Linked DNA regions of Magnetospirillum sp. XM-1. The protein of the gene in region 2 binds, or shares a complex with, the protein of the main gene of each other region. Links are inferred from orthologs where the notes say so. Each region holds a gene or a part of one and is shown on either strand. Other genes may lie near its edges.

What was found. The genes of interacting proteins can lie anywhere in the genome.
Region 1: the proteins of XM1_RS12790 (region 2) and xseA are in contact, whole or in part, in a cryo-EM structure (PDB 8TXR), measured with the Escherichia coli proteins. The link is inferred for Magnetospirillum sp. XM-1 from one-to-one orthologs.

The regions. Positions count from the first base shown.
Region 1 is NZ_LN997848.1:1,117,509-1,121,272, reverse strand. Bases 902-3,758 are described here. They hold xseA (exodeoxyribonuclease VII large subunit), read left to right. Parts: upstream 902-1,505; coding sequence 1,506-3,011; downstream 3,012-3,758. Other genes in these bases: ftsY (signal recognition particle-docking protein FtsY), read right to left, coding at 3,148-3,758; purD (phosphoribosylamine--glycine ligase), read right to left, coding at 902-1,433. Outside these bases: more of purD, read right to left, coding at 159-901; more of ftsY, read right to left, coding at 3,759-3,764. UniProt on the Escherichia coli protein: Bidirectionally degrades single-stranded DNA into large acid-insoluble oligonucleotides, which are then degraded further into small acid-soluble oligonucleotides.
Region 2 is NZ_LN997848.1:2,767,772-2,772,359, reverse strand. The notes cover bases 901-3,754. They hold XM1_RS12790 (exodeoxyribonuclease VII small subunit), read left to right. Parts: upstream 901-2,131; coding sequence 2,132-2,377; downstream 2,378-3,754. Other genes in these bases: dxs (1-deoxy-D-xylulose-5-phosphate synthase), read left to right, coding at 3,318-3,754; XM1_RS12785 (polyprenyl synthetase family protein), read left to right, coding at 2,415-3,305; XM1_RS12795 (tetratricopeptide repeat protein), read left to right, coding at 901-1,991. Also shown: XM1_RS12800 (histone deacetylase family protein), read left to right, coding at 1-719; more of XM1_RS12795, read left to right, coding at 726-900; more of dxs, read left to right, coding at 3,755-4,588. UniProt on the Escherichia coli protein: Bidirectionally degrades single-stranded DNA into large acid-insoluble oligonucleotides, which are then degraded further into small acid-soluble oligonucleotides.

The DNA of each region.
Region 1 (3,764 bases), 1.7 Mb from region 2 along the record:
GCTTGTCTGCTCCGTGGCAGGACATGGGTCTCGTCTCCCGTGAATCCCCTGTCGGCGGGACCGGTTGTTCCGGCCCTCTTCATCTCGTCTTATGGCGAGGAGAGAGGAATCATACCCACCCGAGGGGGCGGGCGCAAGGCCCCCCGAAGGTCTGCGGACTAACCCCGCGCCAGGGCCCGCCAGGCGATGTCGCGGCGGCAGAAGCCGCCCGGCCAGTCCAGGGCGTCCACGGCCTTGTAGGCGCGTTCGCGGGCCTCGGCCACGCTCTTGCCCTTGGCGGTGATGCCCAGCACGCGGCCGCCGGTGGCGACCACGTGACCGTCCTTCATGGCGGTGCCGGCGTGCAGCACGGTGACGCCGTCCACCTTGGCCGCCGCGTCCAGCCCGCCGATCACGGTGTTCTTCTCGTAAGAGCCGGGATAACCCTTGGCGGCCATCACCACCACCAGGGCGACGTCGTCGGACCATTCGAGCTCGATGCCCGCCAGCTTGCCCTCGGCACCCGCCGCCAGCACCGGCAGCAGGTCGGACTCGAGGCGCGCCATCAGCACCTGACACTCGGGATCACCGAAGCGCACGTTGTATTCCAGCAGCTTCGGCCCGGACTTGGTGACCATGATGCCGGCGAAGAGCACACCGGTATAGGGCTTTCCCATCTGGGCCATGGTGCGCACCAGCGGCAGGATGGAACGCTCCATGATCTCGGCCTGCACCGCGTCGGTGACCACGGGAGCGGGGGAATAGGCGCCCATGCCGCCGGTATTGGGACCGGTGTCGCCGTCGCCCACCCGCTTGTGGTCCTGGGCGGCCACCAGGGGCAACGCGGTCTTGCCGTCGCACAGCGCGAAGAACGAGCATTCCTCGCCGTCGAGGAACTCCTCGATCACCAGCTCGTTGCCGGCGTCGCCGAAGACCTTGTCGCCCATCATCATGTCAACGGCGCCCAGGGCCTCGTCCAGGGTCATGGCCACCACCACGCCCTTGCCGGCAGCCAGGCCGTCGGTCTTGACCACGATGGGCGCGCCCTTTTCGCGGATGAAGGCCTTGGCCTTTTCCATGTCGGTGAAGCGGCCGTACCAGGCGGTGGGAATGCCGGCCCGGGCCGCCACATCCTTCATGAAGCCCTTGGAGCCCTCCAGCTCGGCCGCAGCGGCCGAGGGGCCGAACACCTTGATGCCGGCGGCGCGGCACTTGTCGGCGAGGCCGAGAACCAGCGGAGCCTCGGGGCCCACCACCACCAGGTCGACGGCGTTGGACTTGGCGAATTCCACCAACTCGTCCACCTTTTCCGCCCCGATGGCGACGCATTCGGCCGCATCGGCGATGCCCGCATTGCCCGGAGCGCACCACAGCTTGGTGAGAAGAGGAGACGACTTCAGCTTCCAGCACAGCGCATGCTCGCGCCCGCCCGAACCGACCACCAGAACCTTCATGTCCGCCTCCGTCACTCGCTTGGCGGCGTTTTATCACTTCCGCCCGTGATTGCAAAAGGCCATCATCCCGCCATGAACGACGAGCGCCCCGCCCCCTCCAACGTCCCGGAATACTCGGTCTCGGAACTGTCCGCCGGCCTGCGGCGCACGGTGGAGGACGCCTTTTCCTTCGTGCGCGTCCGGGGCGAGATCTCGGGCTTCAAGCGCCATTCCTCGGGCCATCTCTATTTCGCGCTGAAGGATGCCGAGGCGGTGCTGGACGCGGTGTGCTGGCGGGGCAGCGCGGGCAAGCTCGCCATCGGCCCCGAGGACGGCATGGAGGTGGTGGCCACCGGCCGCCTCACCACCTATCCCGGCCGCTCGAAATACCAGATGGTGGTCGAGCGCATGGAGCTGGCCGGCCAGGGCGCGCTGTTGAAGATGCTGGAGGACCGCAAGAAGCGGCTGATGGCCGAAGGGCTGTTCGATCCCTCGCGCAAGCGCCCCATCCCCTTCCTGCCCGACATCATCGGCGTGGTCACCTCGCCCACCGGGGCGGTGATCAGGGACATCCTGCACCGCCTTGCCGAACGCTTCCCCCGCCGCGTGCTGCTGTGGCCGGTGGCCGTCCAGGGCGAGGGCGCGGCGGCCCAGGTGGCAGCCGCCATCCGGGGCTTCAACGCGCTGAAGCCGGGCGGCACCGTGCCGCGCCCCGACGTGCTGATCGTGGCCAGGGGCGGCGGCTCGCTGGAAGACCTGATGGCCTTCAACGAGGAGATGGTGGTCAGGGCGGCGGCTGAATCCGAAATTCCGCTGATCTCGGCGGTAGGGCACGAGACCGACACCACGCTGATCGACTTCGCCTCGGATTTGCGCGCCCCCACCCCCACGGCCGCCGCAGAAAAGGCGGTGCCGGTGCGCGCCGAGCTGATCGCCACCATGGCCGACATGGGCGCGCGCATGGTGGGCGCCATGCAGCGCGGACTGGAGGAGCGGCGCACCCGCCTGTCCCACACCTTCCGCGCCCTGCCCCACCCCCGCCGGGTGATGGAGGATTGCGCCCGGCGTCTGGACGAGCGGGCCGAGCGCCTGGCCAACGCGCCCCGCATCCTGTTGGAGCGCCGCCGGGCCGAGCTGGACCGCCTGGGTGCGCGCCTGCGCCATCCCCGTGAACAGCTGGCCGAGGCCGGGCACAAGCTGACCGCGCTTTCCACCCGTCTCGACCACGCCATGAAGACGGTGACGGCCGCCGAGCGCGCCGCCAACGAGCGCCGCGCCCTGCAACTGGAACAATCCACCGCCCGCCTGATTCAAGTCCTGCCCCGCCTGCTGGAAGACAAGGCCAAGCGCGTCGCCCATGCCGGCCAGCTGCTGGAAAGCTTTTCCTACCGCAAGGTCCTGGACAGGGGCTTCGCCGTGGTCAGGGACGAGCACGGCGCCCCGGTCACCTCGGTCGCGGCGGCCAAGCCGGGCACCGCCTTAGGCGTAGAATTCGCCGACGGCAAGGCCGGCGTGCGGGTCGAGGGCAGCGCTCCGCCGACGCCCAAGGCGCCGAAAAAGCCGGTCGTGCCGGACGGGCGGCAGGGGTCGTTGCTGTAGGCGGCGATCCCTCTACACGGATGGACACGGACGCCGCTTCGCGGCCACGGATCGACACGGATAATGTTCATCCGTGAGCGGTGCGAAGCGCCGCATCCGTGTCCATCCGTGTCTCGTGGCTCCGCCTTAGGGGATATTACTCCACCCCCACCAGGGACTTGGCGAAGGCATCGGCCTCGAAGGGACGCAGATCCTCGGCCTTTTCGCCCACGCCGATGGCGTGGACCGGCAGGCCGAACTTCTCGGCCAAGGCCACCAGCACGCCGCCCCTGGCGGTGCCGTCCAGCTTGGTCAGCACCAGGCCGGAGACGGCCACCATGTCCTTGAAGATCTCCACCTGGGAATGGGCGTTCTGGCCCACGGTGGCGTCCAAGACCAGCAGCACCGAATGGGGCGCGGTCTCGTCCACCTTCTTGATGGAGCGCACCAGCTTGGCCAGCTCGGCCATCAGGTCGGACTTGTTCTGCAGCCGCCCGGCGGTGTCGATGAACAGCAGGTCGTCACCCCTGGCGCGGGCCTGCTCGACGGCGTCATAGGCCAGACCGGCGGCGTCGGCCCCGGTTTCACGGGCGATGACCGGACAATTGGTGCGCTCGCCCCAGACCTTCAGCTGCTCGACGGCGGCGGCGCGGAAGGTGTCGCCGGCGGCCAGCGTCACCGACAGGCCGGCATCCTTGTAGCCCTTGGCCATCTTGCCGATGGTGGTGGTCTTGCCCGAGCCGTTGACGCCCACCACCAGCACCACATGGGGCT
Region 2 (4,588 bases):
CCAACAGCGACGGCCACCATCACCTGGATCCCGACACCATCCTGTCGCGCTATTCGGGCGAGGCGGCGCTGCGCTCGGCAGGCGCCGGCATCGCGGCGGTAGACGCCGTGGCCAAGGGCGAGGTGCGCAACTGCTTCTGCGCCACCCGGCCGCCCGGCCACCATGCCGAGCGCGACAACGCCATGGGCTTCTGCTTCTTCAACAATGCCGCCATCGCCGCGCTGCACGCCCGCGACGCCCACGGCTACAAGCGGGTGGCCATCGTCGACATCGACGTCCACCACGGCAACGGCACCCAGCACATCCTGTGGGACGAGCCGGGCATGCTCTATGCCTCCACCCACCAGGAACACGCCTACCCCAACACCGGCCTGGCCGACGAGACGGGCGGCGAAGGCATCATGGTCAACGTGCCGCTGCCGGCGGGCACCGGGTCCGACGACTACCGCATGGCCTTCACCGACATCCTGCTGCCCCGGCTGCGGGAATTCGCCCCCGATTTCCTGATCATCTCGGCCGGCTTCGACGCCCATGCCGCCGACCCCCTGGCCCATCTGCGGCTGACCACCGCCGATTTCGGCTGGGTCACGCGGCAATTGCTGCAGGTGGCGGAGGAGACGGCGGGCAACCGGGTGGTCTCGCTGCTGGAGGGCGGCTACGACCTGCGCGCCCTGGCGGCCAGCGCCCGCGAGCATGTGCGGGCGCTGATGGGGCTCTAAGCATCCATGGCGAACATCCGCTATGTCACCGGCGTCAACGCCGAATACTTCTTCATCCTTTTCCCGCTGTTCGCCTCGTTGCGGCGCTTCGCCCCCGATATTCGCATCGAGGTCTGCGATTTCGGCCTGACCGAGCAGCAACGGACGTTCCTTGACCGCAAGGGCCTGCTGATCAAGGCGCCGGCCGATCTGGCGGGAGCGCATCCCTGGCGTTGCAAGGCGGCGCTGGGGCGTTATCTCGAGGACCGGCCGTGGGACGTGGCGTTCTGGCTGGACGCCGACATGATGGCGGTGGCCCCGTGCGGTTCCCAATTGACCGCCATCGCCGAGCGCCTGCTGGCGGAAGGCCGGCCCTTGGCGGTGTGTAGCGATCCGACGACATACGCGGACCTGCTGCGGGTCGTCCCCGCCCCCCATTTCGAGACGCTGGCGAAGGCGCGCGGCATCGACGCCGGCACGCCCTACCTCAATTCGGGCTTCTTCGCCTGCGCCTCGCGGGAGTATTTCACCGCCTGGGACCGGCAGTGCCGGGACATGCCGGACGAGAATCTGTTCGAGCAGAACGCCTTTAACCTAGTGGCGCACCCTGCCGGCTATTTGGCGCTCCATATGTGGGAATGGAACCTGTGCGCCTCATTCCTGTCGTCGGCCCGTGTCGGCCAGACGGACGAGGGAATGCCGCTCATAACCCATCCCGAAGGCGGCGTTCGCATCCTGCACGCCACGTCCCACCGTCCCGAGGACGTCGTCAAGCAGGTCGTGACCCTTTCGGCCGGCGGCTTCGTCTTCGAAGCGACCATCAAGCTGCTTCGCCACCCCTCGTTATTGCAGTGGCAGATGTCCCTGCTGCGCGATGGGCTGGAGACGGATGCGGCCCTGCTGGGCGAGGTCGGATTGGGACGCCCCGACGATGGCGGCAACGCCGACGATGCCGAGGCCAAGGCGCGTTTCCAGCAGGGCGGCGAAATGTTCCTGCTGAACCGCTTCGCCGAGGCGGCCGACGCGTTCCGCGACGTGCTGCGCCTCAAGCCCGGCCACCCCCGCAGCCTGTTCAACCTGGCCATGGCGGAGGCTGAACTGGGACGGCTGGCCGAAGCCCCGCCCTTGCTGCGCCAGGCCATCCAGTCCGATCCGCAATACCGCGAGGCCTACATCTACCTGGGGATGATGCTGCGGCGTCTGGGTGAGCAGGCCGCGGCAGACGAGATATTGGCCCAGGCGCTGGCCAAATGGCCCGAAGACCCCGCCTTGCGGCAAGCCATCGGACATTAGGGCAAGACCAAAAATTTCGTCGGATGGTCGCAGGTTTTTTCAAATGGTGCGCAGTGGCGCTTGCCTTCGGGGACCTCCGCCCGTAAACTTCCGCGCTTCGTTGGAAGACCCGATACCGGTTGCTTAAGTCAAGAGTTCCCATGGCAGACATCCCCACCGACATCGCCGCCATGAGTTTCGAGGAGGCCCTGGCCGAATTGGACCTCATCGTGCGCCGGCTGGAGGAAGGCAAGGGCCGCCTTGATGATTCAATCGTCGCCTACGAGCGCGGCGCGCTGCTGAAGAAGCATTGCGAAGCCAAGCTGGAAGAGGCGCGAACCAAGGTCGAGCGGATCGTATCGGGTCCCGATGGCAGCCTGGTCCTTGAGGCCGGAAATAACGTGTGATCCTTGAAAGTCGAGTGAACCATTGACTGATTCTCCCATGTCTCCGCGCCTCACCGAGGCTCTGACCGTCGTCAGCCAGGCCGTCAATTCCGAGTTGGACCGCCTGTTGCCGGTTTCCGATGCCCCTGATTCCCGGGTTCACGAGGCCATGCGCTACGCCACCCTGGACGGCGGCAAGCGGTTGCGCCCCTTCCTGGTGATGCAGTCGGCCAGCCTGTTCAACGTGGCCGAAAGCTCGGCCATCCGCGTCGCCTCGGCCATCGAGATGATCCACTGCTATTCGCTGGTCCATGACGACCTGCCCTGCATGGACGACGACGACCTGCGCCGCGGGCGCCCCACCTGCCACAAGGCGTTCGACGAGGCCACCGCGCTCTTGGCCGGCGACGCCCTGCTGACCAAGGCGTTCGAGGTGCTGGTCAATCCCGCCACCCACGCCGACCCGTCGGTGCGTTGCGAGCTGGTGGCCGATCTGGCCCACGCCTCGGGCGGCCAGGGCATGGTCGGCGGCCAGATGATCGACCTGCAGGCCCATACGCTCGACCTGGACGTGGCGGGCATCACCCGCCTGCAGCAGTTGAAGACCGGCCGCCTGTTCTCGTTCTCGTGCGAGGCCGGCGCCGTGCTGGGCAAGGCCCATGGCGAGCTGCGCCTGGCGTTGCGCAACTACGCCCACGACCTGGGACTCGCGTTCCAGATCGCCGACGACATCCTGGATGTGGAAGGCGACGTGGCCGAGGTGGGCAAGCGCCTCAACAAGGACGCCGATGCCGGCAAGGCGACCTTCGTGTCGCTCTTGGGCCTCGAGCGCGCCAAATCCCAGGCGGACATGCTGGCCGAGCAGGCCTGCCGCCATCTCGATCCCTTCGGCGAGAAGGCCGATCTGATGCGGGACGTTGCCCGCTTCGTCGTTCGCCGCCGTTCGTGAGGTCCTAAGGTCATGACGCCTCCCCCCGTCCCCGGAAAGCCCAAGTCGTCCCTGCTCGACCGCGTGTCGAGCCCGGCCGACATCCGCGACTTCTCCATCGAGGAGCTGGAGCAGCTGACCCATGAGGTCCGCCAGGAAATGATTCAATCGGTATCGTTCACCGGCGGCCATCTCGGCGCCGGCCTGGGCGTCGCCGAATTGACCGTGGCGCTGCACCACATCTTCGACACGCCGCGCGACCGGCTGATCTGGGACGTGGGCCATCAGGCCTATCCCCACAAGATCCTGACGGGGCGCCGCGACCGCATGCGCACCATGCGCCAGGGCGGCGGACTGTCCGGCTTCACCCGCCGGTCGGAAAGCGAATACGACCCCTTCGGCGCCGGCCATTCCTCGACCTCCATCTCGGCGGCGCTGGGCATGGCGGTGGCGCGCGACCTCAAGGGCGGCAACAACAACGTCATCGCGGTGATCGGCGACGGCGCCATGAGCGCCGGTCAAGCCTACGAGGCCATGAACAACGCCGGCGCCGCCGGCTCGCGCCTGATCGTCATCCTCAACGACAACGACATGTCCATCGCCCCGCCGGTGGGCGCGCTGTCGGCCCATCTGTCGCGGCTTTTGTCGTCGCCCTCCTACCACTCGCTGCGTCATCTGGTGAAGGATCTGGCCCACCTGCTGCCGCCTCCGCTGGAACGCGCCATGGGCCGCGCCGAGGAATACGCCCGCGGCATGGTCTCGGGCGGCGGCACCCTGTTCGAGGAGCTGGGCTTCTATTACGTCGGCCCCATCGACGGCCACAATTTCGAGCACCTGTTGCCGGTGCTGAAGAACGTCCGCGATTCCGACGAGACCCGCCCCGTCCTGCTGCACGTGGTGACCAAGAAGGGCCGCGGCTATCCGCCGGCCGAGGCCGCCGCCGACAAGTATCACGGCGTGGGCCGCTTCGACGTGCTGACCGGCCAGCTGGAAAAGCCCAAGGCCAACGCGCCGTCCTACACCTCGGTGTTCTCCAAGGCGCTGATCGCCGAGGCCGAGGTGGACGACCGCGTCGTCGCCATCACCGCCGCCATGCCGGCCGGCACCGGCCTGGACAAGTTCGGCGACCGCTTCCCGGCGCGCACCTTCGACGTGGGCATCGCCGAGCAGCACGCCGTGACCTTCGCCGGCGGCCTGGCCACCGAGGGCTTCAAGCCGTTCTGCGCCATCTACTCCTCGTTCCTGCAGCGCGCCTACGACCAGGTGCAGCATGACGTGGTGCTGCAGAAGCTGCCCGTGCGCTT